Regions from separate parts of the Nonomuraea sp. NPDC003804 genome, predicted to be linked through region 2. Evidence: riboswitches for the same ligand, from Rfam matches in the RefSeq annotation. Region 2 holds a riboswitch; each other region holds the start of a gene.
The links. Region 2 has a riboswitch for cyclic di-AMP ahead of ABZX22_RS03310 (D-alanyl-D-alanine carboxypeptidase family protein). Riboswitches for the same ligand answer to the same signal wherever they lie in the genome.
Positions count from the first base shown of each region.

Region 1: another riboswitch for cyclic di-AMP. It lies ahead of ABZX22_RS26400 (hypothetical protein); the one in region 2 lies ahead of ABZX22_RS03310 (D-alanyl-D-alanine carboxypeptidase family protein).
Region 3: another riboswitch for cyclic di-AMP. It lies ahead of ABZX22_RS29620 (hypothetical protein); the one in region 2 lies ahead of ABZX22_RS03310 (D-alanyl-D-alanine carboxypeptidase family protein).

Region 1 covers NZ_JBEXMT010000020.1:107,998-117,916, reverse strand. Annotated here, with positions in the region: gene ABZX22_RS26420 (roadblock/LC7 domain-containing protein) at 1-267, shown strand, start outside; gene ABZX22_RS26415 (DUF4388 domain-containing protein) at 269-1,072, shown strand; gene ABZX22_RS26410 (roadblock/LC7 domain-containing protein) at 1,102-1,473, shown strand; gene ABZX22_RS26405 (hypothetical protein) at 1,498-1,869, shown strand; cyclic di-AMP (ydaO/yuaA leader) riboswitch at 2,195-2,329, shown strand; gene ABZX22_RS26400 (hypothetical protein) at 2,489-3,358, shown strand; gene ABZX22_RS26395 (alpha/beta fold hydrolase) at 3,404-4,276, shown strand; gene ABZX22_RS26390 (hypothetical protein) at 4,233-4,991, opposite strand; gene ABZX22_RS26385 (helix-turn-helix domain-containing protein) at 5,086-5,445, opposite strand; gene ABZX22_RS26380 (NAD(P)H-binding protein) at 5,500-6,105, shown strand; gene ABZX22_RS26375 (DUF4032 domain-containing protein) at 6,188-7,396, opposite strand; gene ABZX22_RS26370 (DUF885 domain-containing protein) at 7,419-8,993, shown strand; gene ABZX22_RS26365 (class II aldolase/adducin family protein) at 9,101-9,751, opposite strand; gene ABZX22_RS26360 (TetR/AcrR family transcriptional regulator) at 9,748-9,919, opposite strand, start outside.
Region 2 covers NZ_JBEXMT010000002.1:220,261-230,179, forward strand. Annotated here, with positions in the region: gene ABZX22_RS03295 (DUF692 domain-containing protein) at 1-606, shown strand, start outside; gene ABZX22_RS03300 (hypothetical protein) at 615-1,100, shown strand; gene ABZX22_RS03305 (amidohydrolase family protein) at 1,251-2,084, shown strand; cyclic di-AMP (ydaO/yuaA leader) riboswitch at 2,227-2,369, shown strand; gene ABZX22_RS03310 (D-alanyl-D-alanine carboxypeptidase family protein) at 2,382-3,296, shown strand; gene ABZX22_RS03315 (isoprenyl transferase) at 3,527-4,294, shown strand; gene ABZX22_RS03320 (PhoH family protein) at 4,529-5,842, shown strand; gene ABZX22_RS03325 (hypothetical protein) at 5,851-6,384, opposite strand; gene ABZX22_RS03330 (HAMP domain-containing sensor histidine kinase) at 6,381-7,802, opposite strand; gene ABZX22_RS03335 (response regulator transcription factor) at 7,799-8,473, opposite strand; gene ABZX22_RS03340 (lytic transglycosylase domain-containing protein) at 8,728-9,447, shown strand; gene ABZX22_RS03345 (glycosyltransferase) at 9,508-9,919, shown strand, end outside.
Region 3 covers NZ_JBEXMT010000024.1:22,047-31,965, forward strand. Annotated here, with positions in the region: gene ABZX22_RS29600 (NAD(P)/FAD-dependent oxidoreductase) at 32-1,330, shown strand; gene ABZX22_RS29605 (AI-2E family transporter) at 1,257-2,333, opposite strand; gene ABZX22_RS29610 (DeoR/GlpR family DNA-binding transcription regulator) at 2,695-3,474, shown strand; gene galT (galactose-1-phosphate uridylyltransferase) at 3,471-4,532, shown strand; cyclic di-AMP (ydaO/yuaA leader) riboswitch at 4,599-4,735, shown strand; gene ABZX22_RS29620 (hypothetical protein) at 4,739-5,692, shown strand; gene katG (catalase/peroxidase HPI) at 5,780-8,056, opposite strand; partial or broken gene ABZX22_RS29630 (transcriptional repressor) at 8,079-8,312, opposite strand; gene ABZX22_RS29635 (cytochrome P450) at 8,532-9,773, shown strand; gene ABZX22_RS29640 (DinB family protein) at 9,918-9,919, shown strand, end outside.

The sequences.
Region 1 (9,919 bases), on a different contig from region 2:
GAGGGCCTGGACGCCGAGCGCTCCGCGGCGGCGCTGAGCGAGGCACTGCGCCACACCACGGACGGGCTCGCCCAGACCTCCCCCGATGGCACGATCCGGATCGACGAGATGCTCGTCACCACCGACAAGGGCCACCACCTCGTGCGCCACCTGGTGACCCCGTTCGAGGGCCCGCTGGTCATCTACGTGCGGCTGGACAAGGAGCGGGCCAACCTCGCCCTGGCCCGCTACCGCCTGCAGGCCATCTCAGGACAGTTGACCTCGTGACATGCCGGCACTGGACACGCTGCTCGCCGGGCTGGCGAGAGAACGCTCGACGGGCGCCCTGCGGGTGGGGCGGGCCGGCGCGATCTTCATGGACGCCGGCCGGGTCACCTACATGGAGTGCGCGGACACGCCGAGGGCCGAGGACGTGCTGATGGCCAGCGGCAGGGTCTCGGCGCCCGCCCTGCGCAGGGCCCAGCGCGAGGGCGGCGCGCGCCTGGTCGACTACGGCATGCTCACCAAGGGCGAGCTGCAGCACTGCGTGCTCGGCGCGGTCCTCGACGCGGCGTACTTCCTCCTGCCGGTCACCGGGGCCAGGCCCAAGTTCCGGCCCGGCGAGCGGCACTGGCTCGGCTCCCACTGGTTCTTCGAGGTCGAGGAGATCGTCCGCGAGTGTGCCAGGAGGCGGGCCCAGCTGGAGCGCGTCTGGCCGTCGGCGGAGGTGGACACCGCTCCGGTCGCGCCGGTCAGGAGGCCGCCGGGCCACCGTGTCGTGCTGAGCGACCTGCAGTGGGAGATCCTCGTCCACGCCGACCGCATGGCCACCCCCCTGGAACTGGCCATGAGGCTCGGCCGGCCCGGCTACGCGACGCTGCTGGCCGTACGGCGGCTGGCGGCGGCGGGGCTGCTCACCCGTCCGGAGGGTACGGCGCCGCCGCTGCCGCGACGGGTCGACCGGGTTCCGGAGGCCGGGCCGCGCCACGACCCCGACGCTCCTGCTCTGCCCCTGGGGCCCGTGGTGACCGCGGACCCGACCGACGTGAACCTGCTGTTGCGGCTGAAGAAGGCGCTGGAGGAGCTGTCGTGAGGTTCCCCTCACTCAGAAGGAGGCCACCGGTGGAGCTGCGGGACGAGGTGCTGAAGGAGATGATCCTGTTGCGCGAGCGCACGCCCGACGTCAGCGGAAGCATCGCCTGCAGCGTGGACGGGCTGACCATCGCCAGCGACCTGACAGGCGGCAACGTCGAGCAGACCGCCGCGCTGTCGGCGGCGCTGCTGGCCCTCAGCAGACGCATGGCCGTCATGGCCGGCAAGGGTGCCCTGGAGGAGACCCTCATCTCGGGCAGCGCGGGCTTCGCCGCCTTCTACACGGCCGGCCCCACGATCGTCCTCACAGTCCTGGCCGAGCCCGGCACCAATCTCGGGCTGCTGCGGCTGGAGGGTCGCAAGACGGCGGCGAGCGTCGCCGCCATCGCATCGCGAAAGTGACTCGCATTCACACGGAGGAAACGCATGGCCAGCATGGACGTCTCGCTCAAGGAGATGATGGCGATCGACGGCGCGCTCGGGGCCGTCGTGGTCGACTACGGCAGCGGCATGGCGCTCGGCGCCCTCGGCGGCTCCAAGGACCTGGACCTGCAGGTAGCCGCCGCGGGCAACACCGAGGTCGTCAAGGCGAAGATGCGCACGATGGAGTCGCTCGGCCTCAAGGACGTCATCGAGGACATCCTCATCACGCTGACCGGTCAGTACCACATCATCAGGCCGATGACCGGCAGGGGCGGCAAGGGACTCTTCCTTTACCTGGCGCTGGACCGCACCAGGGCGAACCTGGCGCTGGCGCGCCACCAGCTGCGCGGCATCGAGGAGAAGCTCGAGGTCTGACGGACCACGCCCCGTGTCCGCGGCGCGGCGGGCACGGGGCGTGCCGTACGACCGGCCCGCGCCTTCTTCAGCCGTGTGTACTCCGGCTTTACCCTGGCGCCACTGCCGATTTCATGATTTTTATCCCCTTGATCGGCTTTCCCGCCGCGCCCGCGCAACCCGTTGTTTTTCAGGGGTTTCCGCGCTCTCCGCGCCTGCTGAATCGTGACGATAAAGGGTAGATCCTCTTTCCGATTCATGGGTTTGCTTTTGCCTTTGGGGTGATTTGCCCATAGAGTCCTTTGCGTTACCGAGCGGTGACCGTGCTCTTCACCAGGGAAGAGTCGGCCGGTCGGCGCCGAATCCCGCGACTGCGGGAACCGGGGACCCATCTCTTTGGGGTGAATCCGGCCTCGTGCCGGTAGGGCATCTCCACGCCCGAACCCGTCAGCTAACCCGGTAGGCGAGATGGAGAGGACACCACCCTTGTACGACAGCCCCCCGAACTGAGCGGCGCTTCCCCCCGCTTCCTTTCGCGCTCTGTCTTTTCGCGTAGCGACTGCTAGGCCCATGCCCGGCTACGCCTTTGCCTGATCTTCATGTGAGCGCGGATTTCCTATCCCTCGCACAAAGGACTTTCATGACCCGCCGCTTTGGCATGCGCGCTTCCGCCCTGCTCGTCACCACCGCCCTCGCCGTCGGTTCCGGCGCCGCCGCCGCTCTCGCCGAGCCCACGGAGCCCGACCTCGCCCGGACCACCCAGCAGCGGACCCTCCTCCAGGGAGGCACCACCGCCTCCTACTTCTGGGACGACTCCTCCGGCCGCGCCGGCGACACCGGCCTGCCCGCGAGCGGCATCTCGATGCGCAAGGGCCTGGCGGCCAGCCCGAGCTGGCCCCTCATGACCGAAGGCTACGTCGTCTACAAGGGTAAGAAGGCCCCCTTCTTCGTCGGTGACCGTGGTCCTGGCGTGCCCTCCAGCAGCGGCGTCATGCTCGACCTCGACGCCAAGACCTTCGCCTACCTCACCGGCGGCGAGTTCAACTCCGACACGCTGATGGTGAACGGCAACGGCGGTCAGGGCCACATCAAGGTCCAGTACGTCATCACCAAGTGGGGTGACGGCGTGGGCAAGAAGAACCACCCCGTCGCCTTCTCCACCGGCGCGTGGGGTCGTATGGACCGCAACCCGGCCAAGCCGCCGGTCGACTACCTGGCCCTGGCCGAGAAGAAGAAGGCCGAGGCCGCCAAGAAGGCGCAGGCCGCCAAGAAGGCCGAGCTGGTCGCCGCCCGCGAGGCGGACGAGCAGGAGTCCAAGGGGACGACGGCCGCCGCCGCGTCGGTCAGGCCCGCCTCCTTCGACGGCCCGGTGCGCACCACCGCCGCCCGGACCGCGACCGAGGACGACAGCCACACCGGCACCGCGCTGGCCATCATCGGCGGTCTCGCGATCGTCGGCGGCGTCGGCTACCTGGGCCGCGGCCACCTGCGCAAGGTCGTCTCCCGCTGATCTCCCCCTTGTCGTCATGCGAAACAGAATGAGATTCTGCTTCGCATGACGCTCATGGCGCGCGCCAACGGCATCGACATCGCCTACGACCCCATCGGCGACCCCCAAGACCGGCCCCTTCTGCTGATCATGGGGCTCGGCTCCCAGCTCGTCCACTGGGACGACGAGTTCTGCGAACTGCTCTCCAGGAGGGGCCACCACGTCGTCCGCTTCGACAACCGTGACGTGGGGCTCTCCACCCACTTCCGCAAGGCGGGCGTGCCCGACCTCACCCCCGGCGCGGCGGCGCCGTACCTGCTGAGCGACATGGCCGGCGACGCGGCGGGCCTGATGGACGCGCTCGGCTGGCCCGCCGCGCACGTGGTGGGCATCTCGATGGGCGGCATGATCGCCCAGGCGCTCGCCATCGGACACCCCGGCAGGGTGCTGACGCTGACCTCCATCATGTCGACGCCCAGCCCCGAGGCCGGGCCCCCCACCCCCGAGGCGATGGCCGCGCTGTTCGGCCCGCCCGCCGCCGACCGGCAGGGCGCGATCGAGCGGGCCCTGGAGGTCTGGTCGGTGATCGGCTCGCCCGGCTACCCCCTCGACCGCGAGCGCGTCGCCCGGCTGGCGGGCCTGGCCTTCGACCGCGACCACGATCCCGCTGGGACCACCAGGCAGCTGGCCGCGATCCTCGCCTCAGGCGACCGTAGCGAGGGGTTGGCGGGCGTGCGGGTGCCCACCCTGGTGGTCCACGGCGAGGCCGACCCGCTGGTCCAGGTCTCCGGCGGCCGGGCCACCGCCGCCGCGATCCCCGGCGCGCGGCTGATGACCTTCGAGGGCATGGGCCACGACCTGCCCCGCCCGCTGTGGGAGCCGGTCATGAACGCGATCACAGATCTTCAAGCGCGCTCCGCAGCCGCCGCAGCAGGCTGAGGTCCACCGGTTCGTGCCGCATCTCGGTGCCGGACGGCGCGGGGACCCGCTTGGGCAGCGCGGGCGCCCTCCTGGGCTTGACGAGCAGGTCGGCCGCCGCCAGTTCCCGTACGGCGAGCAGCACTGTGTAGGCCGTGGTGTCCAGCCGCCTGGCCAGTTGCAGCGGTGTCGCGGTGCCGTCGGCGTGGACCAGCACCTCCCACTGTCGGGCGCTCAGCGTGACGCGATCGCCCGGCAGGCGGGAGACCGGGACCACGGGCGCGGCGTCGAGCTCGTCCGACGGCCAGACCTCGTCCAGCCGGGTGCTCCTGCGGACGCATTCGGCGATGAGCTCGTCGACCTCGAAGTGCCAGTGCGGGCCCAGCCAGTGGCGCTCGCTCGGCTGGAAGGTGGGCCGGGCGGCGTCGGTGCCGAAGAGCACGAGCGCGGCGTCGAGCACCGCCCTGCGCAGCTGCTCGGCCAGTTCGTCGCGGCTCAGCAGGCCCTCGCCGAACAGCGGCTCGCCGCCCTCGCGCCGGGTCACCGCCCGGTCCACGTCGGCCGGGCTCACCCGCCCGCCGCCGGTGAGCAGCTCCTCGATGCCGGGCGTCTCGGCGCTCTCCATGTAGGTCACCTTGCCCTCGAGCAGGTAGACCACCCCGGAGCCGCCCACGCGCAGGGCGCCGGACGAGCACACCCCCGCCAGCCCGGTGAGGAGGCTTTCCAGCGGACGCACCGAGTCAGGCTATGAAGGCGCGGGCCGTACGGGAAGAGACCGGTGGTGGATATCTTCATCCCGGGCGGAGAAAGTTTTCTCCGGGGAGTAAGGATCACACCGCGTGATCGGCTGCCTCCCGGCTGTTGAGGATGAGGTGGACGTTCCTCTCCGCCCAGCGGGTGACCTCGGCGAGCGGCTGGTGCAGCGAGTGGCCCAGGTCGGTGAGCGTGTACTCCACCCTGGGCGGCACCTCGGCGTAGACCTTCCTGGTCAGCAGCCCGTCGTACTCCATGGCCCGCAGTGTCTGGGTCAGCACCTTCGGGGTGACGCCGCCGATGCGATCGCGCAGCTCGGTGAAGCGCATCGGCCCGCGGGACAGGCTCAGCAGAACGAGGACCGACCACTTGTCTCCGATGCGGTCGAGGACCAGCCGGGTCGGGCAGTTGGGGTCGAAGGCGTCGCCAGTATCCATAAGGTACCTATAGCACGATGAAGTAACCAGTATCCAATGGATACTATCGATGTCATGAAGAAGATCCTGGTTTTCGGCGCCACCGGCATGATCGGTCAGCGCATCGTCACCGAACTCGTCAACCGTGGCCACGACGTCACCGGATTGAGCAGGTCGGGCCCGGTCAAGGGCGACGTCACGCAGGCGGCCGAGCTCGCCGCCGGCCACGACGTGGTGATCTCGGCGATCGCCCCGCCGCGCGACGGCACCGAGCCCGAGGCGCCCTTCCTCGCCGCCACCAGGGCCCTGATCGACGGTGTCCGCGAGGCCGGCGTCCGGCGCCTGATCACCGTGGGCGGCGCCGGCGGCCTCGAGGTGGCGCCCGGCCTCGACCTCGTCGACACCCCCGACTTCCCGCAGATCTACAAGAAGGAGGCGCTGTCCCAGCGGGCCGCGCTCGGGCTCTACCGGGAGGTCACCGACCTCGACTGGACCTACGTCGCCCCGGCCGCGATCATCCAGCCGGGGGAGCGCACCGGCACCTTCCGCCTCGGCGGCGACCGGCTGCTCGCCGACGAGCAGGGCAACAGCGTCATCAGTGCCGAGGACTACGCCGTGGCCGTCGCCGACGAGATCGAGAAGGCCGAGCACGTGCGGCGCAGGTTCACCGTCGCCTACTGATGAAAAACGTGGCCGCTGGACTGCCGATACGGCGCTGACCTGCGAAAAGAGCGGCTCGGCAGTCTGATGGCCACGTTTCTCATCAGTACTGAGGCTCGTCGGGCAGCAACGCCTTCTCGTCGGGCTTGTGGACCAGGACGGTCTCGACGTACGAACGGACGGCGGCCGGGAGCCCCATGTCGCTCCCGGCCTTCTCCGACAGGAACCAGCGGTGGTCGAGCACCTCGTGGAAGAGCTGCGCGGGCTCCAGCTTGCGCCGCAACTCGTCGGGAATGGCCTCTATCGTCGGCTGGAAGACCTCGGCCAGCCACCTGTGCGCCACGATCGCCTCGTCCTCGTGGCGCAGGCCCTTGGCCACGCGGAAGCCGTCGAGATCGTTCAGCAGCCGCCGGGCCTGGTTCTCCTCGGTGTCGAGCCCGGTCAGGCGCAGCAGCCTGCGCTGGTGGTGACCGGCGTCCACGACCTTGGGCCGGACGATCAGCCGCCCGGTGCCGACCTTGCGGCGCACCATCATCTCGGCCACGTCGAAGCCGAGCAGGTTGAGCCGGCGGATGCGGTTCTCCACCTTGTGCCAGTCGACCTCCTCGATGATCTCGTCCTGGGTGATCTCCTCCCAGAGCCGGTGGTAGCGCGAGGTGATCTGCTCGGCGGTGTCGTACGGGTCGATCGACGGGTGCAGCAACCCGCCCGCCTCCAGGTCGAGCATCTCGCCGAACAGATTGGTGTAGGCGACCTCGATGTCCTGTAGCCGCTGACCCTCACTGATCATCGGGTGCATCTCGCCGGTCTCCGCGTCGACCAGGTAGGCGGCGAAGGCGCCCGCGTCCCTGCGGAACAGCGTGTTCGACAGCGAGCAGTCGCCCCAGTAGAAGCCGTTGAGGTGCAGCCGCACCAGCAGCACGGCCAGCGCGTCGAGCAGCCTGGTGAGCGTGTCGGGGCGCAGCGTCCCCGACATGACGGCCCGGTAGGGCAGCGAGAACTGCAGGTGCCGGGTGATGAGCGCGGAGTCGAGCCCCTCCTCCCTGCCCGTCACGTACGCCACGGGCTCGACGGCCGGAGCGTCGAGCCTGGCCAGGTCCCACAGCAGCCTGTACTCCCGCTTGGCGTACCGCTCGCTGATCTCCTTGATCGCGTACACCTTCCCGCCCAGCCGGGCGAAGCGCACGACATGGCGGGAGATGCCGCGGGGCAGGTCCACCAGGTGACGGGCGGGCCACTCCGCGAGCGGCAGCTCCCACGGGAGTCTGATGAGGTCGGGGTCGCCGAGGGCGCCGGTGATCTGTAGCGGCATTTGACCAGGATATGGTGCCAGCGTGGACGAGTTTCTGACCTGGTACTTCAACCGTAACCCCGTCTCCGCCACCCTTCTCGGCGCCGAGGGCCACGACCGGACGCTCGGCGACTACACCGAGCAGGGCCTGCTCGCCTACGAGCGCGAGCAGGCGGCGTGGCTCGAACGGCTCGCGACGTGGGAGACCCCCACGCTCGACGACGAGATCGACCGCGACCTGGCCGCCTCCCACCTGCGCGGCGAGCTGGCGCTGGCCACCTGGCCGTGGTGGCGCCGCGACCCCACCGCCTACCTCGGCGGGATCTTCTCCTCGCTGTTCGTGCCGTTCCAGCGCGCGCTCAAGCCCGAGCACGAGCTGGTCGAGGCCGCGGTGGCGCAGCTCGGCGAGGTGCCGGGCGTGCTGGCGGCCTGCCGTACCAACCTCGACCCCGACCTGGCCTCGGACCTTCAGGTGCAGCGCGCCCTCGGCCAGGCGCGCACGGCCAGGGGGCTGGTCACCCGCACCATCCCCGCGATGATCGCCGACGAGGCGGCGCGCGCCAGGTTCCTCGCGGCGGCCGAGCCCGCCGCCGACGCCTTCGACGCCTTCGTCACCTTCCTGGAGAACTTCACCGCGGGCGGCACCTGGCGCATGGGGGAGAAGCTCTACTCCACGCTGCTGACCGAGAAGGAGCTGCTCGGGTACGGCGCCGCGGGGCTGCACGAGCGCGGCAGGCAGCAGGTCGCGCTGCTGGACGCCCAGATGCAGGAGGCGGCGCGCAGGTTCGACGGCTCCGCCGACTGGCGCGCCGCGCTGGCGATCCTCGCCGACGACCACCCGCCGACCTTGGAGGCCATGCGCGCCGAGTACGAGGCGGAGACCCAGCGCGCCAGGGAGTTCGTCCGCGAGCGCGACCTCGTCACCTTCCCCGAAGGCGAGGAGTGCCTGGTCCTGCCGTCGGCGGAGTACAACAGGCCGATCCTGTCCGTCGCCCACTACATCGCGCCGCCGCCGCTGACCAGCTCGCGGCGCGGCTACTTCTTCGTGCCCTACACCCCCGACGGCTTCACCGACGAGCAGGTACGGCAGCGCCTGCGCACCAACAGCCGCTTCCAGATGCCCGCGATCTCCGTGCACGAGGCCTACCCGGGACACCACTGGCACCTGGCGCACAAGGCGGGCAACCCCAGGACCATCCGCAAGGTGTTCAGCACGCCCTACTTCAACGAGGGCTGGGGCCTCTACGTCGAGAAGATGATCAGTGAGCAGGGGTACTTCGACACCCCGGCCACCGAGCTGGGCTTCCTCGACGCGCGCATCTTCCGCGCCGCCCGCATGGTCGTCGACACCGCCCTCCACTGCGAGGACATGTCGATCGCCGACGCCGAGGCGTACATGCTGGCCAACTCCTCGCTCTCGCCCGAGACGGCCAAGGGCGAGGTCAACCGCTACTGCGCCTGGCCCACGCAGGCGCCCTCCTACCTGACGGGCGCGCTGGAGATCGACCGGATCAGTGGCGCGTTCACCGGCTCGCTGAAGGAGTTCCACGACCGGATCGCGGGCTCGGGCAGCCTGCCGCTCGGTCTGGCGGAGAAGGCCGCGCTCGGACGGGCGTGAGGCGACGGCGGCGGTCACGGCGAGCCCGTGACCGCCGCTCCCGTCAGCGAGGGCGGCGCGGGGCCGCCGTCCGTGCGGGTGAGCGCGGCCCGTGACCGCAGGGTCCGTCAGCGAGGGCGGCGCGGGAACGTCGGGGGGTTGAGCGAGCGCTCGACCACCGCCGCGAGCTGCTCGTCGGTGAGCACCACGGGTTTGCCGACCGACAGCCCGCGCACGTAGACCTCGCACAGCCACTCCAGCAGCCGGGCCGCCTCGAAGGCCTGCTCCATCGTGGCGCCGATGGTCACCCCTCCGTGGTTGGCCATCAGCGCCGCCTGCCTGCCCTCCATCGCGGCCCTGATGTTGGCGGCCAGCTCGGGCGTGCCGTAGGTGGCGTACTCGGCGACCTTCACCGCGCCGCCCAGCAGCAGCGCGTTGTAGTGGACGGGCGGCAGCTCGGTCATCGTGGTGGCCACCACGGTCCCGAACACCGAGTGCGTGTGCACGACGGCGCGCGCCGCGGTCGAGTCATAGATCGCCAGATGCATGGGCGTCTCGGACGACGGCTGCAGGTCGCCCTCCACCAGGTGACCCTCGACGTCCACGACCGGGCACATCTCCGGGGTCAGCCGGTCGAGCGCGACACCCGCGGGGGTGACCGCCACCAGATCGCCGTCGCGGGCGCTCAGGTTGCCCGACGTGCCGAGCACCAGGCCGAGCTCGACGGCCCGCCTGCCGTACTCGCAGATCTCCTGCCTGAGGAGGTCGACGGCGCTCACAATGCCTCCAGCGTCGTGATCATGATGCGCTCCATCTCGGCCCGGCCCAGTTGATCAGGGTAGAGCAGCGCCCGCAGGCTCAGCCCGTCGACCAGGGCCAGCAGCCGCTCCGCGGCCACGTCGAGGTCGCCGTCCGCGCCGATCTCTCCCGCCTCGCGCGCCTGCTCC
Region 2 (9,919 bases):
GCCCACCTGGCGGCCTGCGCGCAGGCGCTCGACGCGCCGCTGGTGAGCGAGCACCTGGCGTTCGTGCGCGGGGGCGGGATGGAGGCCGGGCACCTGCTGCCGGTCCCGCGCACCCGCGAGACGCTCGCGGTCGTCGCCGACAACATCAGACGCGCCCAGGACGCGCTGCCCGTCCCGCTGGCGCTGGAGAACGTGGCGGCCATCTTCGGCTGGCCGGAGGACGAGCTGACCGAGGCCGAGTTCCTCGGCGAGCTGGTGGCGCGCACCGGGGTCGGGCTGCTGGTCGACGTCGCGAACCTCTACACCAACCAGGTCAACCTCGGCCTGTCCGTGGTCGCGGCGCTGGACACGCTGCCGCTGGCCGCGCTGGCCTACGTGCACGTGGCCGGCGGGCACCTGCACGACGGCGTCTGGCACGACACGCACGCGCAGGCGGTCCCTGAGCAGGTGCTGGAGGTGCTGGAGGAGCTGTGCGCCCGGGTGGCGCCGCCGGGCGTCCTGCTGGAGTGGGACGACCACTACCCGAGCGACGCCGCGCTGGCCGGCGAGCTCGACCGCATCCGCACGGCAATGGCCGCGGGCGCCCGCCGCCTGGCGAGCCCGTAGGACCGGGCATGGAGGGTCGCGGCAGCGTGCAGGCGGGGAGCGGGTCGCAGGCGCTGAGGGAGGCCGGGCCGGAGGAGGTGACGGAGGTGTCGGGAGCGTCGGGGGCGCTGCCGCAGGGTGCCGCGGGTCCCGAGCGGTCGCTGGAGGACGTCAGGGCGCGGCTGGGGGAGGCGCAGGCGAGCGTGGTCGCGGCGCTGGTCGCGGGTGGCGCCCCGCCCGCCGGATTCGACCAGGTACGGCTGGCCGTCCAGGCGCGCAGCCTGCTCGCCAAGCGGCGCGGCATCGTGGCGAGGCTGCGCCCCGACGCCGCCGCGGCAGCGGGGGCCGCGCTGGTGGCCGAGTTCGCCGCCTACGCCGCCGCTCGCACCGAGCCCCCGGCCCGCTACCGTGCCGACGCCGACGACTTCGCCGACTGGCTGCGCGCCCGAGGGATCCTCCACGACCCGCCACCGCGCCGCCGGGGGCGCCTGCCGTTCCCCTGGCGCCGCCGCTGAACCGGGGGACCCCCACAGTGCCGGTCGGTCATCCCACGCCGGCCCTTCGCCTCGCAGCGGCCCGAGCCTCGGTCCTGCCGTTCTTCCTGGGGCCGCGGTGAGTCCCGGGGAGCTCTTGCCGAGGTCGGCCAGACATCCTATGTTTGCCGCGTGATAGTCGACGCCCACCAGCACTTCTGGAACCTGGAGACCGGCGCCTACTCCTGGCCCACTCCCGACCTGCCGGCGATCCACCGCACCTTCGGCCCCGAGGACCTGGCGCCCGAGCTGGCCGCCGCGGGCGTCGACCGGACGGTCGTGGTCCAGGCCGACGACTCCTTCTGGGAGACCGACGCCATGCTGGCCCACGCCGACGCCCACGACTTCATCGCCGGCGTCGTCGGATGGGTGCCCCTCGACCGCCCGGAGGAAGCCGCCCGAGCGCTCGAGCGCTACACCAGACATCCGAAGTTTGTCGGCGTCCGGCACCTCATCCACACCGAGCCCGATCCCGACTGGCTGATCGGGGAAGCGGTGCTCGACGGGCTCGGACTGCTGGCCGAGGCGGGCGTGCCGTTCGACGTGGTCTCGCTGCTGCCCCGGCATCTGGAGCACGTCGTCACGATCGCCGAGCGGCACCCCACGCTCAACCTCGTCATCGACCACCTGTCCAAGCCCAGGATCGCCGCCGGTGAGCTGGAGCCCTGGGCGTCGCTGCTGCGCGCCGCCGCCGCCTGCCCCACCGTGTACGCCAAGGTGTCGGGCCTGGTCACCGAGGCCGACCACGCCCACTGGACCGTGGCGGACCTGCGGCCCTACGTGGAGCACGCGGTCGAGGTGTTCGGGCCGGACCGGCTGATGTTCGGCAGCGACTGGCCCGTCTCGCTGCTGGCGGCCGACTACCGGACGGTCTTCACGGTGTACGGGGCGCTTCTCGGGGGGATCGACCGCGACAAGGTGCTCGGCGGGAACGCCGCCCGTTTCTACGGCTTGAGCGCCGTGTAGCGGCCCGTCGCGGGCCGGAGGTTCGCGGCCATTTGCGTGGTTTATGCTATTTTGCTACTTTTGGGCCGTTGTGCAACGAGCTGTGACATGTTCGTTGCCGTTTCATTGCCCGGACCGCGCGTCATCTCAGGCCAGTCCGCCGGACGCGCGGCCGCCGAATCCGTATCCACGGAGCCGGGGACCCACTTCCCTTGGGGTGAATCGAGCGCCCGCTCAGCGGCGCCCGTAGGGCACTTCCCAGCCCGAACCCGTCAGCTAACCCGGTAGGCGGCATGGAAGCCAAGGAGCAAACCCTTCATGCCCACGCATCTCACCTACCGGCTGGGACGCGCGCTGCTCGGCGTCGTCATCACCGCAGGCGCCGTGACCGCGGTCGCCACCGGTGCGCAGGCCGCACCCCAACCCGGCGTCGTGTCGCCGGTCTCCCGGACCCACGCTCCGGCCGCCGCCGCGGACGCCCCGGCGGTGCTCGGCCGGGCCGCCCACCTGATCGACGCCAGGACCGGCAAGGTCTACTTCAGCAAGAAGGCCGATCGGCGCATGCCGGTGGCCAGCATCACCAAGGTGATGACCGCCTACACCGTGCTGAAGCAGGCCAAGCCCACGGACGTGGTCAAGGTCACCTCCGCTGACGTGCGCTACGCGTCGAAGGGCGGCGCCTCCGTGGCGTACCTGCGCGCCGGTGACCGGCTCACCGTGGAGGAGATGCTCTACGCTCTGATGCTGCCCTCCGGCGCGGACGCCGCCCACGCGCTGGCCCGCTCCTACGGGCCCGGTGTCGACGCCTTCACGGCGAAGATGAACGCCAACGCCCGCGCGCTCGGGATGAAGGACACGCTGTACGTCAACCCCGACGGGATGCCCGCCAAGGGCGGCGGCTACTCCACAGCGCGTGACCAGGTACGGCTCGCCCAGGCCGCGCTGGACAACAAGACGATCAAGAAGGTCGGCTCCACCCGGTACCGCTCGCTGCCCGAGACGGCGGAGCACGGCGCCTACTCCTGGCGCAACACCAACCGCCTCCTCGGCACGCCGGGCGCCGTCGGCCTGAAGACCGGCTTTACGCGCGCCGCGGGCTACACCCTCGCCTTCGCGGCCGAGCGTGACGGCCATCGGCTGGTCGGCGTGATCCTGGGAGAGTCCAGCTCCAGCCGCCGCTTCGACACCGCCGAGGCGCTTGTCGACTGGGCGGCGACCAGCGGCAGGCTCTGACCATGGGGGCGCACGCGCCCCCATGGTCCCGCCGCGTCCGACCACCGCCCGCGGCGACGGATGTGGCGAGCGGGCCGGACGGTTCCACCGTGGCGCTGGAGGCGGCACCGGATCGCCGGCAGCTCGCCAGGAATCCGCCTAAGGGGGCCAGCAGTCTCGAAAGGCGGTGATAATTGCCTGTTAGGTCGTGAGTCGACCACTAAGGCACAGCACCGCTGGGGAGGAACTCCGTGGGCCTGCGCGATCTGGTCTACCGGCTGTACGAGCGCCGGTTGGAGGCCAAGCTGTCCGCCGACAGCGGCGACTTCCCCCGCCATGTCGGGGTCATCATCGACGGCAACCGCCGTTGGGCGCGCGCGATGGGCATGCGCGACGTCAGCAAGGGACACAGGAAGGGCGCCGACAAGATCTCGGAGCTGCTCACCTGGTGCCGTGAGGCGGGCGTGGAGGTCGTCACGGTCTGGATGCTGTCCAGCGACAACCTCAACCGGCCGAAGGAGGAGCTGGAGCCGCTCCTGAGGATCATCGAGGACGTCACTCAGGAGCTCGTGGCCGAGGGCTGGCGCATCATCCCCGTCGGCGCGCTCGACCTCCTCCCCGACCAGACGGCGAATGTCCTGAAAACCGCGAAAGAAACCACATCGCACCGTCCCGGGCTGATTGTGAACGTTGCGGTTGGGTATGGAGGAAGACGTGAGATTGCCGATGCGGTGCGCTCACTCCTCCAGGAGCACGCAAGTAGGGGGGCGAGCATCGAGGACCTGGTCGAGGTCCTCGATGTGGAGCACATCGCGGAGCATCTCTACACTCGCGGTCAGCCCGATCCCGACCTCCTCATCAGGACGTCGGGCGAGCAACGACTGTCAGGCTTCCTGCTCTGGCAGAGCGCCCACTCCGAGTTCTACTTCTGCGAGGCCTACTGGCCTGACTTCCGCAGGGTCGACTTCCTGCGGGCGCTGCGCGACTACGCCGCGAGACACCGGCGTTACGGCTCCTGAGACATGTTCACGAACAGCACGTGAACAGACGCTTGGCCGCTTCGGCGGCGGGTATCCAGGACCTAACGTTGGAAGTGGCCGACCACAGGCCGGTCACTCCGGAGAGGGCCCGCCTTTGCGCACTGACCTGCCGAGGGGGGCCGGTACCCGGCGCCCCACGCGGGGCGCGGGCCCGGTCCGAATTCCCGCCTCGTCTGCAGGGCACCCCTTCCACGGGCGCCCGGGGGAGAACGTGTGGCAGTGTCCTCGAGCAACAACTCCACCACCAAGCGCACCTACGTGCTGGACACCTCGGTCCTGCTCGCCGACCCGGCGGCGATGACCCGCTTCGCCGAGCATGAGATCGTCCTTCCGATCGTCGTGATCACGGAGCTGGAGGCCAAGCGGCACCATCCCGAGCTCGGCTACTTCGCACGCAAGGCACTGCGCTACCTCGACGACCTGCGGGTGCAGCACGGCAGGCTCGACGAGCCGATGCCGACAGGCGAGGGCACGATCAGGGTCGAGCTGAACCACAGCGACCCCTCGATACTGCCGGTCGGGTTCAGGCTGGGCGACAACGACACCCGTATCCTCACCGTGGCGCGCACGCTCGCCGCCGAGGGCAAGGACGTCGTGCTGGTGTCCAAGGACCTGCCGCTGCGGGTGAAGGCCGCCTCCATCGGCCTGTCGGCCGAGGAGTACCGCGCCGAGCTGGTCATCGAGTCGGGCTGGACCGGCATGGCCGAGGTCCAGGTCACCACCGACCACGTGGAGACGCTGTTCGAGCACGGCTCCGCTGACCTGGAAGAGGCGCGCGAGCTGCCCACCCACACCGGCCTGCGGCTGCTGTCGGCCAGGGGCTCCGCGCTCGGCAGGGTGCTGCCCGACAAGTCCGTACGGCTGGTCCGCGGCGACCGGGAGGCCTTCGGCCTGCACGGGCGTTCGGCCGAGCAGCGCATCGCCCTCGACCTGCTCATGGACCCCGAAGTGGGCATCGTGTCCCTCGGCGGCAGGGCGGGCACCGGCAAGTCGGCCCTGGCGCTCTGCGCCGGCCTGGAGGCCGTCCTGGAGCGCCGCCAGCACCGCAAGGTCGTGGTCTTCCGCCCGCTCTACGCGGTCGGCGGCCAGGAGCTCGGCTACCTGCCGGGCAGCGAGGGCGAGAAGATGGGCCCGTGGGCGCAGGCCGTCTACGACACGCTGAGCGCGGTGACCACGCCCGAGGTGATCGAGGAGGTCCTCGACAGGGGCATGCTGGAGGTCCTGCCGCTCACCCACATCCGCGGTCGCTCGCTCCACGACGCCTTCGTGATCGTGGACGAGGCGCAGTCGTTGGAGCGCGGGGTGCTGCTGACGGTGCTGAGCAGGATCGGCGCCAACTCCCGCGTCGTGCTGACCCACGACATCGCCCAGCGCGACAATCTCAGGGTCGGCCGGCACGACGGCGTGGTGGCGGTGGTGGAGAAGCTCAAGGGCCACCCGCTGTTCGCCCACATCACGCTGACCAGGTCCGAGCGCTCGCCGATCGCGGCGCTGGTGACCGAGATGCTGGAGGACATCACCCTGTAGAGCGGTGATCAGGAGGGCGCACCCGCGGGGGTCAGGTCGTGGAACTCCGCGCAGGTGCGCCTTCCCGTGGTCGACGAAGCCGACACGGTCCTGGTGATGTTGACCTGAACCTTGGCGATCTCGGGGCGCAGCCGCGCGGTGCAGACGATCTGGGCGAGCGCCGCCCGGCTCAGCTCCCGCTCGCCGGTGAGGGTGACGTAGAGGACGAGGCTCTTGTTGTCCGGGTCCATGCGCTGGGTCCGCTGGCCGATGGGCTCGGCGTCCACGGCCTGGTAGCGCATGCCGTACAGGTCGGTGTCCTGGCCGGACTCGACGGGATGGTTGGCGAGGTCCATGAGCGTGCGCATCAGGTCTTCTGGGGTCTTGCTGGCGACCCTGACCTCCTGCAGCGCCAGGCGGCCCTTCTTGATGAGGTAGACCTTGGCCCAGATCGGCTCGGTGCTGATCACGGGCGCCGAGGTGAGGACGGTGACCGGGGTGGGCGTGATGCCGCACCCGGTGAGCGTCAGCAGGGCGGCCAGCAGGATCCAGGCGCGTCTCATGCGTGCGGCAGCCAGACCGTGAAGAGGGTGCCGGGGCGCTGCGCGCGCACCGAGATCGTGCCGCCGTGCAGCTGGGCGTTGGCCCGCGCGATGGACAGGCCGAGCCCGCTGCCCTGGCTGCGGACGCGGCCCGTGCCCGCCTTGAAGAAGCGGTCGAAGACGTGCGGGATGGCCTCGGCGGGGATGCCGTCGCCGTGGTCGCGCACCTTCACCTCCAGCCCGTTCATCGTGCTGCGGGCGGTGACCAGCACCGGCGGGCCACCGTGTTTGAGGGCGTTGCCCACCAGGTTGGCGACGATGACGTCGAACCTGCGGGGGTCGAGGTTGACGACGGCTCCGGTGGGTGCCTGCACGCTGACCCGCTCGCTCCAGCCGCGCACCTCCAGGCTGTCGCTGATGGCGTCGGCGACGTCGACGGACTCCAGCGCCAGCGTGGCCGTTCCCGCGTCGAACCTGCTGACCTCGATCAGGTGCTCCACCAGCTCCCTCAGCCGCTCCATCTCCGACAGCACCAGCCTGACGGCCTTCGCGGGCTGCTCGGGCAGGCGGTCGGCCTCCTCCGCGAGCATGTCGGCCACCGCGGTCATCGCGGTGAGCGGGGTGCGCAGCTCGTGGGAGACGTCGGCGACGAACCTGCGTGACATGGCCTCCAGCGCGCGCAGCTCCGAGACGCTCAGCTCCAGCGCCGCGGCGGCGTCGTTGAAGTGCGCCGTCAGCTCCGACAGTTCGTCCTTGCCCCGGACCGGCAGCCGCGTGTCCAGCCGGCCGCGGCCGAGCGCCTGGGCGGCCGCGCTGAGCCTGCCCACGGGAAGCAGCACGTGCCTGGCCGACACCAGGGCCACGGTCAGCGCGATCAGCAGGGTGATGGCGCCGGCCTGGGCGAAGGCGTCCCTGAGGTTGGACAGCGTCCGCTCCTCCTCGGCCAGCGACACGTACTCGTAGACCAGCAGCCCGGTCGGCCTGGGGACGTCGTCGGTCCCGGCGCGGTAGACCTGCGTGCCGAGGACGAGCCACAGCTCGCCGTCGATGATCCTGCGCTGGCTGACCAGCTTGCGCAGCGCCTGGCCGCGCAGCTCTCCCGACACGTCGTCGGGGCCGAACGCGCCCGTCTCGTCGCGGTAGTAGAGGCCCTGGTACTCCAGGAGCGCGTGGCGGTCGGGCCCGGACAGGGCGTTGGCGAGGTTGTTCAGCTCCTCGCCGCTCGGCGGCACCTCGCCGGGGCGCAGCTCGCCGACGGCGAAGTCGATGCGCCGCAGGTCCTTGGTGAGGTCGTCGACGGCGTTCCTGGTGGTCCTCTCGATCAGCGCGCCCTTGGCCAGCCCGAAGCCGATGCCCGCGACCAGGGCGGAGGCGGCGACGGCGACGAGGGTGAAGGTGATGACGAGCCGGCCGCGCAGGCCGGTGAGAAACGCGATCACGGCGGGCTGAACCGGTAGCCGAATCCCCGCACGGTGTGGATGAACGTCGGCTCGGCGGGCCTGGGCTCGATCTTCGCGCGCACCCGCTGGACGCAGGCGTCGACCAGGCGGGAGTCGGCCACGTGGGTGTGGTCCCAGACCGCGCGCAGCAGGTAGCGCCGGTTGAGCACCTGGCCGGGATGGCGGACCAGCTCCAGCAGCAGCCGCAGCTCGGTGGGCGTGAGGTGGATCTCCTTGCCCGCCAGGCTGACCTTGAGCGCGCCCCTGTCGACGACCAGGTCGCCGAAGGTGATGCGGTCGGAGGTGGCCGACTCGGCCCTGCGCAGGATCGCCCTGATGCGCGCGTCGAGCACGCGCGGCTCGACCGGCTTGACCACGTAGTCGTCGGCGCCCGCCTCCAGGCCGACGACCACGTCGAGGTCGTCGCCCCTGGCTGTGAGAATGATGACGGGCAACTGGTCGAGCTTGCGGATACGCCGGCACACCTCGACGCCGTCGATGCCGGGGAGCATGACGTCGAGGATGGCGATCTCGGGCCGGCGCGACCTGACGTGGTCGAGTGCCTCCTCGCCGGTCGCGTAGGAGGTGACGGAATGACCTTGGCGGGTCAGTGCCAGCTCGAGCGCGGTCCGAACGGAGGGGTCGTCTTCGACGAGGAGGATTCCTGCCACGCGCACATTATTCTTCCGACTTGGGGAGATGCGTTCCGTGTCATGAAACTGTGACACGCCACGCACAAGACTACAAAGAACACCAGGCAGCCTGAGGGGGGACCTCCCCTCGGCACGGGGGTGCGAGGGGCGGACCCTCTTCTGTGTGACGAAAATCACATGATCCGAAAAGTCCTGGTTGGTCAAGGGAACTCCAACCGAATGCCACGTTCGGGTTGCGCAGCACCCCCCAAGTCAGGGCAAGCTCATAGGTCGTGAACCCAGGTCCGCAGTTGAGCGAGCACCCCGCGCCCGAGGTGCCCCGCGGTCGCCGCCGCCCGCCACGTTCCCCCAAGCAGTCGGCCAAGCGCGCTGTGATCATCGGGCTCACACTCGTCGTCGTTCTCGGCGGCGGCGGTTACACCGCCTACACCGCCTACCAGAACGCCACGGCCCCGCCCCAGGCCCCGCTCTCCCTGCCGGAGCTGAACGGCCTGCTCGGCGGCGACCCCTTCGCCCCCGACCCCAGCGCCGACGTCCTCAAGGAGGCGGCGGTCAGCGCCATGCGCAAGGACCAGCTCGCCGCCAGCCGCAAGGGCAAGCCCAAGCTCAACCCGATCGAGGTGGCCGAGCAGGGTCCCGGCGGCAACGGCATTCCCGCGGCCAACTTCCCGCCTGGCAGCACCCCCTCGCCGGGCAGCAACAAGGCCGTCGCCAAGGAGATGCTGGCGGGCTTCGGTTTCGGCGCCGACCAGTGGGGCTGCCTGGAGAAGCTCTGGCAGAAGGAAAGCGGCTGGAACGAGCGCGCCATGAACCGCTACTCCGGCGCCTACGGCATCCCGCAGTCGCTGCCGGGCAGCAAGATGGCCAGCGCGGGCGCCGACTGGCAGACCAATGCCGCCACCCAGATCAAGTGGGGTCTGGGTTACATCAAGGGTCGGTACGGCACACCCTGTGGCGCGTGGGGCCATTCCACGGCAACGGGCTGGTACTGACACTCCCAGTGATGGGCAAGCCTGCTCGCCGCGGCTGACCGGACGGCTCACGCTGACCGTGTGAAGGTCAGCGTGATCGTGAATGTCCACAATCCAGGCGATACAGCCGACGCGTGCATCCGCTCGGTGCTCGAGCAGACGCTGCCGCAGGACCAGTACGAAGTGATCTTCGTGGACGACGGCTCCACGGACGGCACCGCCGAGCGGCTCGACACGGTCGCCTCCGTGCGGCGCAACGTGCGCGTCCTGCACCTGCCGCGCACGGGCTCGGCCATGCGCGGCCGTAACGTGGGCATGGCCAGCGCCAGGGGCGATTACGTCTACCTGCTCGACCAGGCCGACCGGCTGGAGCGCGACGCCCTGGCGCTGATGCACGCGCGCGCCGTCGAGACGGAGGCCGACGTGCTGGTCGGCCGGCTCGTCAGGGACGACGGGCCGCCGATGGTCGCCTTCGAGGCCAACCGGGAGCGGG
Region 3 (9,919 bases), on a different contig from region 2:
CGTCGCCGGGCGGGCGGCGTAACGTGGGTGGATGGATGTCGATGTGATCGTGCTGGGCCTGGGTCCCGGTGGCGAGGACGCGGCGGAGCGGCTGGCCGACGCCGGCCTGGAGGTCGCCGGTGTCGAGGCGAACCTGGTCGGTGGTGAGTGCCCGTACTGGGGCTGCATCCCCTCCAAGATGATGGTCACCGCGGCCAACGAGGTCGCCCAGGGCGGCCTGGCGCCCGACTGGGCCCCGGTCGCCCGCCGCATCCGCGACGAGGCGACCGACGACTGGAACGACAAGGTCGCCGCCGACCGCTTCACCGGCAAGGGCGGCCTGCTGGTCAGGGGCCACGGCCGCATCACCGGGCCGGACGAGGTCACCGTGGGCGAGCAGGTCATCAGGGCGCGGCGGGGCATCGTGATCGCCACCGGGTCGCGGCCGGCCGTCCCTCCGATCAAGGGTCTGGACGGCACGCCGTACTGGACGAACCACGAGGCGATCGAGACGGAGACGGTGCCGGAGTCGCTCGTCGTGCTGGGCGGCGGCGCCATCGGCGCCGAGCTGGCGCAGGTGTTCTCCAGGTTCGGCGCGGAGGTGACGGTGCTGGAGGGCCTGGACCGGCTGCTGTCCATGGAGGAGCCCGAGGCGAGCGCGCTGGTGGAGAAGGTGTTCACCGACGAGGGCATCGGGGTGCGCACGGGGGTGAAGGTCGACGAGGTCGCCTACGCGGACGGCAGGTTCACGCTGGCGGGGGTGACGGCCGAACGGCTGCTGGTCGCCACGGGCCGCAGGGTCGACCTCGCCGCGCTCGGCGTCGGCGCGATCGGGCTGGACGAGAGCGCGCGGGCGATCCCCGTGGACGAGCGGATGCGCGCCGCCGAGGGGGTGTGGGCGCTGGGCGACGTGGTCGGCAAGGGCGCGTTCACGCACATGTCGATGTACCACGCCGACATCATCGTCAGGCAGATCCTGGGCGAGCCGGTGTACGAGGCGGAGTACCACGCGGTGCCGAGGGTGACGTTCACCGATCCCGAGGTGGGCGCCGTCGGGCTGACCGAGGCCCAGGCCCGCCAGCGGGGGCTGGACGTCAGGGTGTCCCTCACGGACCTGGCGGGCTCGACGCGCGGCTGGATCGCGCGGGCGGAGGGGTTCGTCAAGCTGGTCGCCGCCGACGGTGTCCTGGTCGGCGCGACGAGCGCCGGTCCGTGCGGCGGCGAGATGCTGTCCATGCTGACGCTGGCCGTGCACGCCAGGATCCCGGTCGAACGGCTCAGCCAGATGATCTACGCGTACCCGACCTTCCATCGGGCGGTGTCGGCCGCTCTTCCCGCGCTTCTCCGCTGACCAGCGGGATCGCCCAGCGGGTGCCGGGGTCGGCGTCGATGACGAGGGCCCTGGCCAGCGCGGTGAGGGGCACGGCGAGGATGGCGCCGAGCGGGCCGAGCACGACCGACCACACCAGCAGCGACAGCAGCGTGAGCGTGGTCGACAGACCCGCTGACTCCCCCGCGTACTTGGGCTGGATCACCGACTGGATGACGAAGTTGACCACGGTGTAGACGACGATCACCCAGACCATCGTGACCCAGCCCGAGTCGAGCAGGGCCAGCAGCGCGGGCGGAAGCAGCCCGAGGAAGAACCCGACGTTGGGGATGTAGTTGGTGATGAAGGACAGCATCCCCCACAGCACCGGCAGTGGTACCCCGAGCAGCCACAGCGCGCCCGCGTCGAGCACCGCCACGATGAAGCCGAAGACGGTGCAGACCACCAGGTAGCGGCAGGTGCCCCTGGCGAAGTCGGTCAGCGCGCGCACGAGGTCGGGTTTGGTGCTCTGCAGCCGGCGGACGGCGGCCTGGATGTGGCCCGCGTCCATGCTCATGCCGTACGCCAGCAGGATGATCACGATGAACGCGGAGGCGACGTCGAGCAGGCCGCTCAGGAAGCCCTGCACCAGCGGGACGAGCTTGCCGGGATCCAGCGCCTTGACGGCGGCGCTGATCTGCTGGGGGGTGATCCCGAGGCCGGCCAGCCACTGCGTGACGGAGGCGGCCAGCTGGTGGTACTCGTCGGCGTACTGGGGAAGCAGGCCGGCCAGCCGTGCGATCGAGACGACCAGGGCACCCACGAACGCCAGCAGCACCAGCAGCACGACCGTCAGCGGCACGGTCACCAGTACCCACGAGGCCGCGCCGCGCCGCTTCAGCCAGGCGCGCAGCGGGCTGACGGCGATCGTCAGCGTGAGCGCGAGGAAGGCCGGGGCCATGATCGCGCTCGCGCGCCTGAGCCCGACAAGGATGACCACCGCGGCACCGAGGCCGATGAGGATCCGCAGTCCACGCGACATCATGGGTCACACTATCGCGACCGTCGGTGACGAAGGCAGGCAACCGCGCCGGTCAGCGCGTTGTACGGGGTCGCCGCGGTCGCTGCCCGCGGCGCCGGAGGGGGGAGCGGACATCGGGTACGCGGCGTACGCGGTGTACCCGATGTCCTGCCTCAGCGAGCGTTGGGACGCTTGCCGTGGTTGGCCGCCTTCTTCTTGCGGGCCTTGGTCTTGCGGGCGCGCTTCGCCATCGCCTACCTCCTCGTGTGATGATCCCAACCTCTCGCGAAGGCGGCGGCCCGGACAAGGCCTTCGCCAGATTCCACTCCCCATGTTTCAACATAGTTGTGTCATAATTTGGTGGAATCTGTTGGAAGGAGGGCACATGCTCGCACCACAGCGGCAACAGGCGATCCTGGAGCGCGTCCGTCGCAGCGGCGGAGTCCGGGTGGCCGACCTCGTCCGCGAGCTCGGCGTCTCCGACATGACCATTCGCCGGGACCTGGAGGCGCTCGCCGAGCGGGGCCTGCTCGAGAAGGTGCACGGCGGGGCCACGATCAACGGCCCCGGCTCGACGGAAGAGCCGGGCTTCGCCGCCAAGTCGATGCGTCAGCAGCCGGAGAAGGACGCGATCGCCCGCAGGGCGGCCACGCTCGTCCGCCCCGGCACCGCCGTCGCCCTGTCGGCCGGCACCACCACCTGGACGCTGGCCCACCACCTGGTCGACGTGCCGGACCTCACCGTCATCACCAACTCCATCCCCGTCGCCGACGTCTTCCACCGCAGCCCGCGCGCCGACCGCACGGTGGTGCTCACCGGCGGCGTCCGCACGCCGTCCGACGCCCTGGTCGGCCCGGTCGCCGTCGCGGCCATCAGGCGGCTCCACGTCGACACGCTGTTCCTGGGCGTGCACGGCATGAGCACCAAGGCCGGTTTCACCACCCCCAACCTGCTGGAGTCGGAGACCGACAGGGAACTGGTCGCCTCGGCACACCGCCTGGTGGTCCCGGCCGACCACACCAAGTGGGGCACGGTCGGCATCAGCACGATCGCGGAGCTGTCGGAGGCCGACGTCGTCATCAGCGACGCGGCCCTGCCGGACGAGGCGCGCGCGGAGCTGGCCGAGCGGGCGGGAGAACTGATCATCGCGGAGGACATCAAGTGAAGCGCACCATCGCGCACATGGCCGACGGCCGAGAGTTGATCTACTTCGACCGGCGCGACGACGCCGACCGGAGCGCGATCGACGAGCGCGAGCTGCCGCCCAGGCCCGCGGCCTCCGAACTGCGCTACGACCCGCTCACCGAGGAGTGGGTGGCGATGGCAGGTCACCGGCAGACCCGCACGTTCCTGCCGCCGGCCGACGAGTGCCCGCTGTGCCCGACCAGGCCCGGCAAGCCGACCGAGATCCCGGCCGCCGACTACGACGTCGCCGTCTTCGAGAACCGCTTCCCCAGCTTCTCCACCAACCTGGGCACCTACGCCGCCCCCGGCGGGCTGAGCGAGGTGCGGCCGGGGGTCGGGCGCTGCGAGGTCGTCTGCTTCACCTCCGACCACGACTCCTCCTTCTCGGCGCTGTCCGACCAGCAGGTGGAGCTGGTGATGGAGGCCTGGGCCGACCGCACGGCCGAGCTGTCGGCGATCCCGGGCGTGGAGCAGGTGTTCTGCTTCGAGAACAGGGGCGCCGAGATCGGCATCACGCTGGCGCACCCGCACGGCCAGATCTACGCCTACCCCTACGTCACCCCGCGCACCCGCCTGCACCTGGCGGCCGCGGCCAAGCGGCCGAACCTGTTCGCCGACGTGCTTGCCGCCGAGCGGGCGGGCGAGCGTGTGGTGGCCGCCAACGATCTGTGGACCGCGTTCGTGCCGGCCGCCGCCCGCTACCCGTTCGAGGTGCACCTCTACCCGCACCGCCAGGTTCCGGACCTGGCGGCGCTCACCCAGGAGGAGCGCGCCGCCTTCGGCCCCGTCTACACCCGCGTGCTGAAGGCGCTCGACGGGCTGTTCGGGGTGACCATGCCGTACGTGGCCGCCTGGCACCAGGCCCCCGTACGGCACGGCCGCGACCTGGCCTACCTGCACATGGAGCTGTTCAGCATCCGCCGGGCGCCGGAGAAGTTGAAGTACCTGGCGGGCTCGGAGTCGGCGATGGGCGCCTTCGTCAACGACGTTCTGCCCGAGGACGCGGCGCGGCTGCTTCGATCACAAGTAGATCACTAATTAATGTCCGCTTGAGGTCGCATTACGGGGGATTTACTACTAATATCCCGATTCGTCGGCTTTCGCAGCCGTCACATGCCTAATCCTGGGCGCGTTGCCCGGAGCCGGGGACCCATCGAGAACCTGGGGTGAATCCACGCGTGTGGTAGGGCTTCTCCCGCCCGAACCCGTCAGCTAACCCGGCCGGCAGACGGAGAGGATCGTTCGTGGCGTCCCCCACGTCCCGTTTCGCATGCGGTGCTGTCGCCGCGCTGTCCCTCGTGATCGGTTCCGCGACCGCGGTCTCGGCTGCCCCCAAGCCGTCCGAACCGCAGTTGCGGACCGAGCTGAAGAAGCTCAACACCCGGGTCGACAAGCTGATCCGGACCTACAACGCCAAGCGCGTCTCGCTGGCCAAGGCCCAGAAGGACGCGAAAGCGGCCGGGAAACAGCTCGCGGCGGCCGAGCAGACGCTGGTCACGGCCGAGAAGGAGGCCTCGAGGATCACCGAGCTGCGCTACCAGGCCAGCACCCCTGACCTGCCGACGCTGCTGTTCACCCCCGACCTCAACACCGCCGCCCTGCTCGAGCAGATGAGCGCCGAACAGGACGCGGTCGTCAAGAACGTCGCCGCGGCGCGCGACACCAAGAAGCAGGCCGCCGACGCGGCCACCGCGCTCGCCGACCGCATCAGGACCGAGACCGAGCAGGTCGCCGGCGACCGGAAGGCCGCCGAGGGCATGATCAAGGACATCGAGAAGAAGCTGCAGGCCCTCGTGCCGACCGGTCCTGGCCGCAAGGCCGACGGCAGCTGGGCGCCCGAGCTTCCCGCCGGGTCGGACAACATCACCCCGCGCACCCGGCTCATGCGCGACACCATCAAGAAGACGTTCGCGCTGCCGTTCGAGGTGGGCTGCTACCGGTCGGGCAGCAGCGGGGAACACCCCCTCGGACGGGCCTGCGACTTCATGATGAGCTCGGGCGGCTCCATGCCCGCGGCCGTCAACCGGACGCTGGGCGACCAGATCGCGGCGTGGGCGGTGAAGAACCAGACCCGCCTGGGCGTCAAGTACGTGATCTGGCGGCAGCGGATCAACAGCGGCAGCGGCTGGCGGCCGATGTCCGACCGCGGCAGCATCACCGAGAACCACTACGACCACGTCCACGTCTCGATGAACTGAAAGCAGGCGATGGCGAGCCGCCTGGACCGATTCGCCTCCGCCGCCTCCGCCGCCCCCGCCGCCCTCGGCGGCGGGGGCGTTCACGGGTCAGGCGAGGTCGAACCGGTCGAGTTCCATGACCTTGGTCCAGGCCGCGACGAAGTCGGTCACGAACTTGTCGCGGGCGTCCTGGCTGGCGTAGACCTCCGCGAGGGCCCGTAGCTGGGAGTTGGAGCCGAAGATGAGGTCGACCGCGGTGGCGGTCCACTTCACCTCATCGGTGACCACGTCGCGGATCTCGTACAGATGCTCCTCGGAGTCCGATGCCTTCCACCGGGTGCCCAGGGAGAGCAGGTTGGTGAAGAAGTCGGTGGTGAGTACGCCGGGCCGGTCGGTGAGGACGCCGTGCCGGGTACCGCCGACGTTGGCTCCGAGGGAACGCAGGCCGCCGATGAGGACGGTCATCTCGGGCGGAGTCAGGTTGAGCATGTAGGCACGATCGACGAGCAGCACCTCCGGTTGCGTCTTCTCGTCGGAACGCAGGTAGTTGCGGAACCCGTCGGCCCGCGGCTCCAGGACCCGGAAGGACTCGACGTCGGTCTGCTCCTGAGTGGCGTCGGTACGGCCCGGGCGGAACGGCACCGTCACCGCCACGCCGGCCTCGCCCGCTGCCCTCTCGACGGCGGCCGAGCCGGCCAGCACGATCAGGTCGGCGAGCGAGATCTTCGCGCCGCCGGCCTCGTTGAACTCGCGCCGGATGCCCTCGAGGGTGTCCAGGACCGTCGTGAGCTGCTCGGGCTGGTTGACCTCCCAGCTGCGCTGCGGCTCGAGACGGAGCCGGGCGCCGTTGGCGCCGCCGCGCTTGTCGGTGGACCGGAAGCTCGCTGCGGCGGCCCAGGCGGTGGAGACCAGTTGAGCGGTCGTGAGGCCGGACTCCAGGATCTTCGCCTTGAGGGAGGCGACGTCGGCGTCGCCCACGAGTTCGTGGTCGACGGCCGGCACCGGGTCCTGCCACAGCTGGGGCTCGGCGACCCACGGTCCGAGGAAGCGGCTGACCGGACCCATGTCGCGGTGCAGCAGCTTGTACCAGGCCTTGGCGAAGGCCGACGCGAGCTCGTCGGGGTTCTCCAGGAAGTGGAGGGAGATCTTCTGGTACGTCGGGTCGACGCGCAGCGACAGGTCGGTCGTGAGCATCGTCGGCTTGTGCTTCCTCGACGGGTCGTGGGCGTCCGGGATGAACGCCTCGGCGTCCTTCGCGACCCACTGCTTCGCGCCGCCGGGGCTCGTGGTGAGCTCCCACTCGTGGCCGAAGAGGATCTCGAAGTAACGGTTGCTCCACTGCGTCGGCCGGTCGGACCACGTCACCTCGAGACCGCTGGTGATCGTGTCACCGCCCTTGCCGGTGCCGTAGCTGCTCAGCCAGCCCAGGCCCTGCGCCTCCAGCGGCGCGCCCTCGGGCTCCGGCCCCACATGGTCGTCCGCGACGCCGGCGCCGTGGGTCTTGCCGAACGTGTGGCCGCCGGCGATGAGAGCGACGGTCTCCTCGTCGTTCATCGCCATCCGTGCGAAGGTCTCGCGGATGAAATGCGCCGCCGCGGCCGGGTCCGCGTTGCCGTGGGGACCCTCCGGGTTGACGTAGATGAGACCCATCTCGGTCGCGCCGAAGATCGGCACCATCTCGGTGTCGGTGGCGTAGCGCTCGTCGCCGAGCCAGGCGTCCTCCGGACCCCAGAAGATCTCCTCCGGCTCCCAGACGTCCTCGCGGCCGAAGCCGAAGCCGAAGGTCTGGAAACCCATGGACTCCAGGGCGACGTTGCCGGCGAGCACGAGCAGGTCGGCCCACGAGATCTTCTGGCCGTACTTCTGTTTGACCGGCCACAGCAGCCGGCGGGCCTTGTCGAGGTTGGCGTTGTCGGGCCAGCTGTTGAGCGGCGCGAAACGCTGGGCGCCATCTCCGGCCCCGCCGCGACCGTCGTGGATGCGGTAGGTGCCCGCGGCGTGCCAGCTCATCCGGATCATGAGACCGCCGTAGTGGCCGAAGTCGGCCGGCCACCAGTCCTGCGAGGTGGTGAGCACCTCGATGATGTCCCGCTTGAGGGCCTCGACGTCGAGCTTGCCGAACTCCTTGGCGTAGCTGAAGCCCTCTGCCAGTGGGCTGCCCTTGGATGAGTGCGCGCGCAACACCGAGAGGTCGAGCTGGTTGGGCCACCAGTCCCGGTTCGTGCGCGGACGACCGCCGGTCCTCGGGGTCGGCGAAGGGATCGCCGGGTTCTCGCTCTCGCTGCCATGCGCGGTCGCGGAGTCTTGGGCGACCGGGTAGCCGGCCGCCGCCTTCTGGTCCACGCCCTGCGCGCTGGAGGGGGCGTTGTTCTGGGTGTCGCTCATCTGCTTCCTCCGAACTGCCGGATCAGTGGGCAATGCGTCTGGTCGCACAGCCGGGACAGGAGTGGACGACCTCCGCCTGGCCGGCCACGAAGCCCTGGTCATCCGAGGCGGTGAGGCAGGGGGCGCGGCCGGAGGCGCAGTCGACGTCCGCGATCGCACCGCAGGAGCGGCACACGACATGGCGATGGTTGTCCCGCACGCGTGACTCGTGGCGGGCGGTCGTACCGGCGGGTTCGATGCGCCGCACCGAACCGGCTGAAACCACTCGCGACTGCGCCTCGAAGTCAGACGCCATATCGTCAACATAGCCGCCCCCTTCGCAGAGCGGACACGCGGCCGTGCCCTGCCGTCCGCCTCGTGGCTTCGGCCACGCCCCCTCTTCACACTCTCGAAGAACGCTCCTTGCCCGGGGTCGGCGGCAGGCGTACGTTTGACTCGATGACCAAAATCATCCGTTCGGTCACGAGAGGCGCTCATGAAGACCGTCAACATGATGGATCCCAACCTGCTGGCCGACCCTTTCGGCGGCTTCGCCGCGCTCAGGGAGGAGGCGCCCGTGCTCCGCGCCTCCTTCCCGTGGCTGGATGACGACACCCCCATCTGGCTGGTCACCCGGTACGACGACGTCAGGACCGTGCTGAGCGACCACCGGTTCGTCAACGACCCGCGCAACGTGCCAGGCGGGACGGTCGACAACGCGCGCACGAAGATCGCGCAGGCGAGGGGCGTCCCGCCCGAGTACGCCGACTTCCTGGCCAACGGCATGCTCGACCTCGACGGCGACGACCACCTCAGGCTGCGCAGGCTGGTCTCGCGCGCCTTCACGGCCAGGCGCGTGATGGAGCTGCGGCCCCGCGTGGAGGAGATCAGCGCGCGGCTGCTCGACGCGCTGCCGTCCGACCGGGTCGTCGACCTGGTCGAGGAGTACGCCTACCCGCTGCCGATCACCGTCATCTGCGAGCTGGTCGGCATCCCCGAGGCCGACCGCCCCCAGTGGAGGGCCTGGGGCGCCCGCATGGTCAGCATGGAACCCGGCGCGCTCGCCGAGCCGCTCGTCGGCATCATCGAATACGTCCAGGGCCTCATCCCCCGCCGGCGCGCCACCCCCGCCGACGACCTGCTCACCGGCCTCATCAGGGCCCACGACGAGGACGGCGACCGCCTGAGCGACGCCGAGCTGGTCACCATGGTGCTCACGCTCGTCCTGGCGGGTCACGAGACCACCGCCCACCTGATCGGCAACGGCACCGCCGCCCTGCTGACCCACCCCGACCAGCTCGCCAGGCTGCGCGCCGAGCCCGAACTGATGCCGCGCGCCGTCCACGAGCTCATGCGCTGGTGCGGACCCGTCCACGGCACCCGCCTGCGCTACCCCGTCGAGGACGTCGCGCTCGACGGCGCCGTGCTCAGGCGGGGCGAGCCGGTGATGGCGGTGCTCGTGAGCGCGAACTTCGATCCCCGCAGGTTCGACGACGCCGACCGGCTCGACATCGCCCGCGAGTCCGACAGCAGGCGCGAGGTTCACGTGGGCTTCGGCCACGGGCTGCACTACTGCCTGGGGGCGGCGCTGGCCCGGCAGGAGGGCGAGGTGGCCTTCGGCGGGCTGCTGTCGCGCTTCCCCGGGCTACGCCTGGCCGTGCCGCCCGAGAAGCTGGAGCGGCAGCTCATGCCCGGCTCCTGGCGCCTGGCGGCCCTTCCCGTGCTCCTGGACGGCTGACCCGGCCGGCCCGCCCCAAGCCCTTCGCGCGCCCCAGGCCGGCCCCGAGCCCTCCCCGCGCCGGCCGCGGGGCCGTCACGCCCCCGGCTCCTCCCGCGCCCCCGGCAGCGCCGTGGCTCCTGGGCGGGTCCATAATCACACGTTAT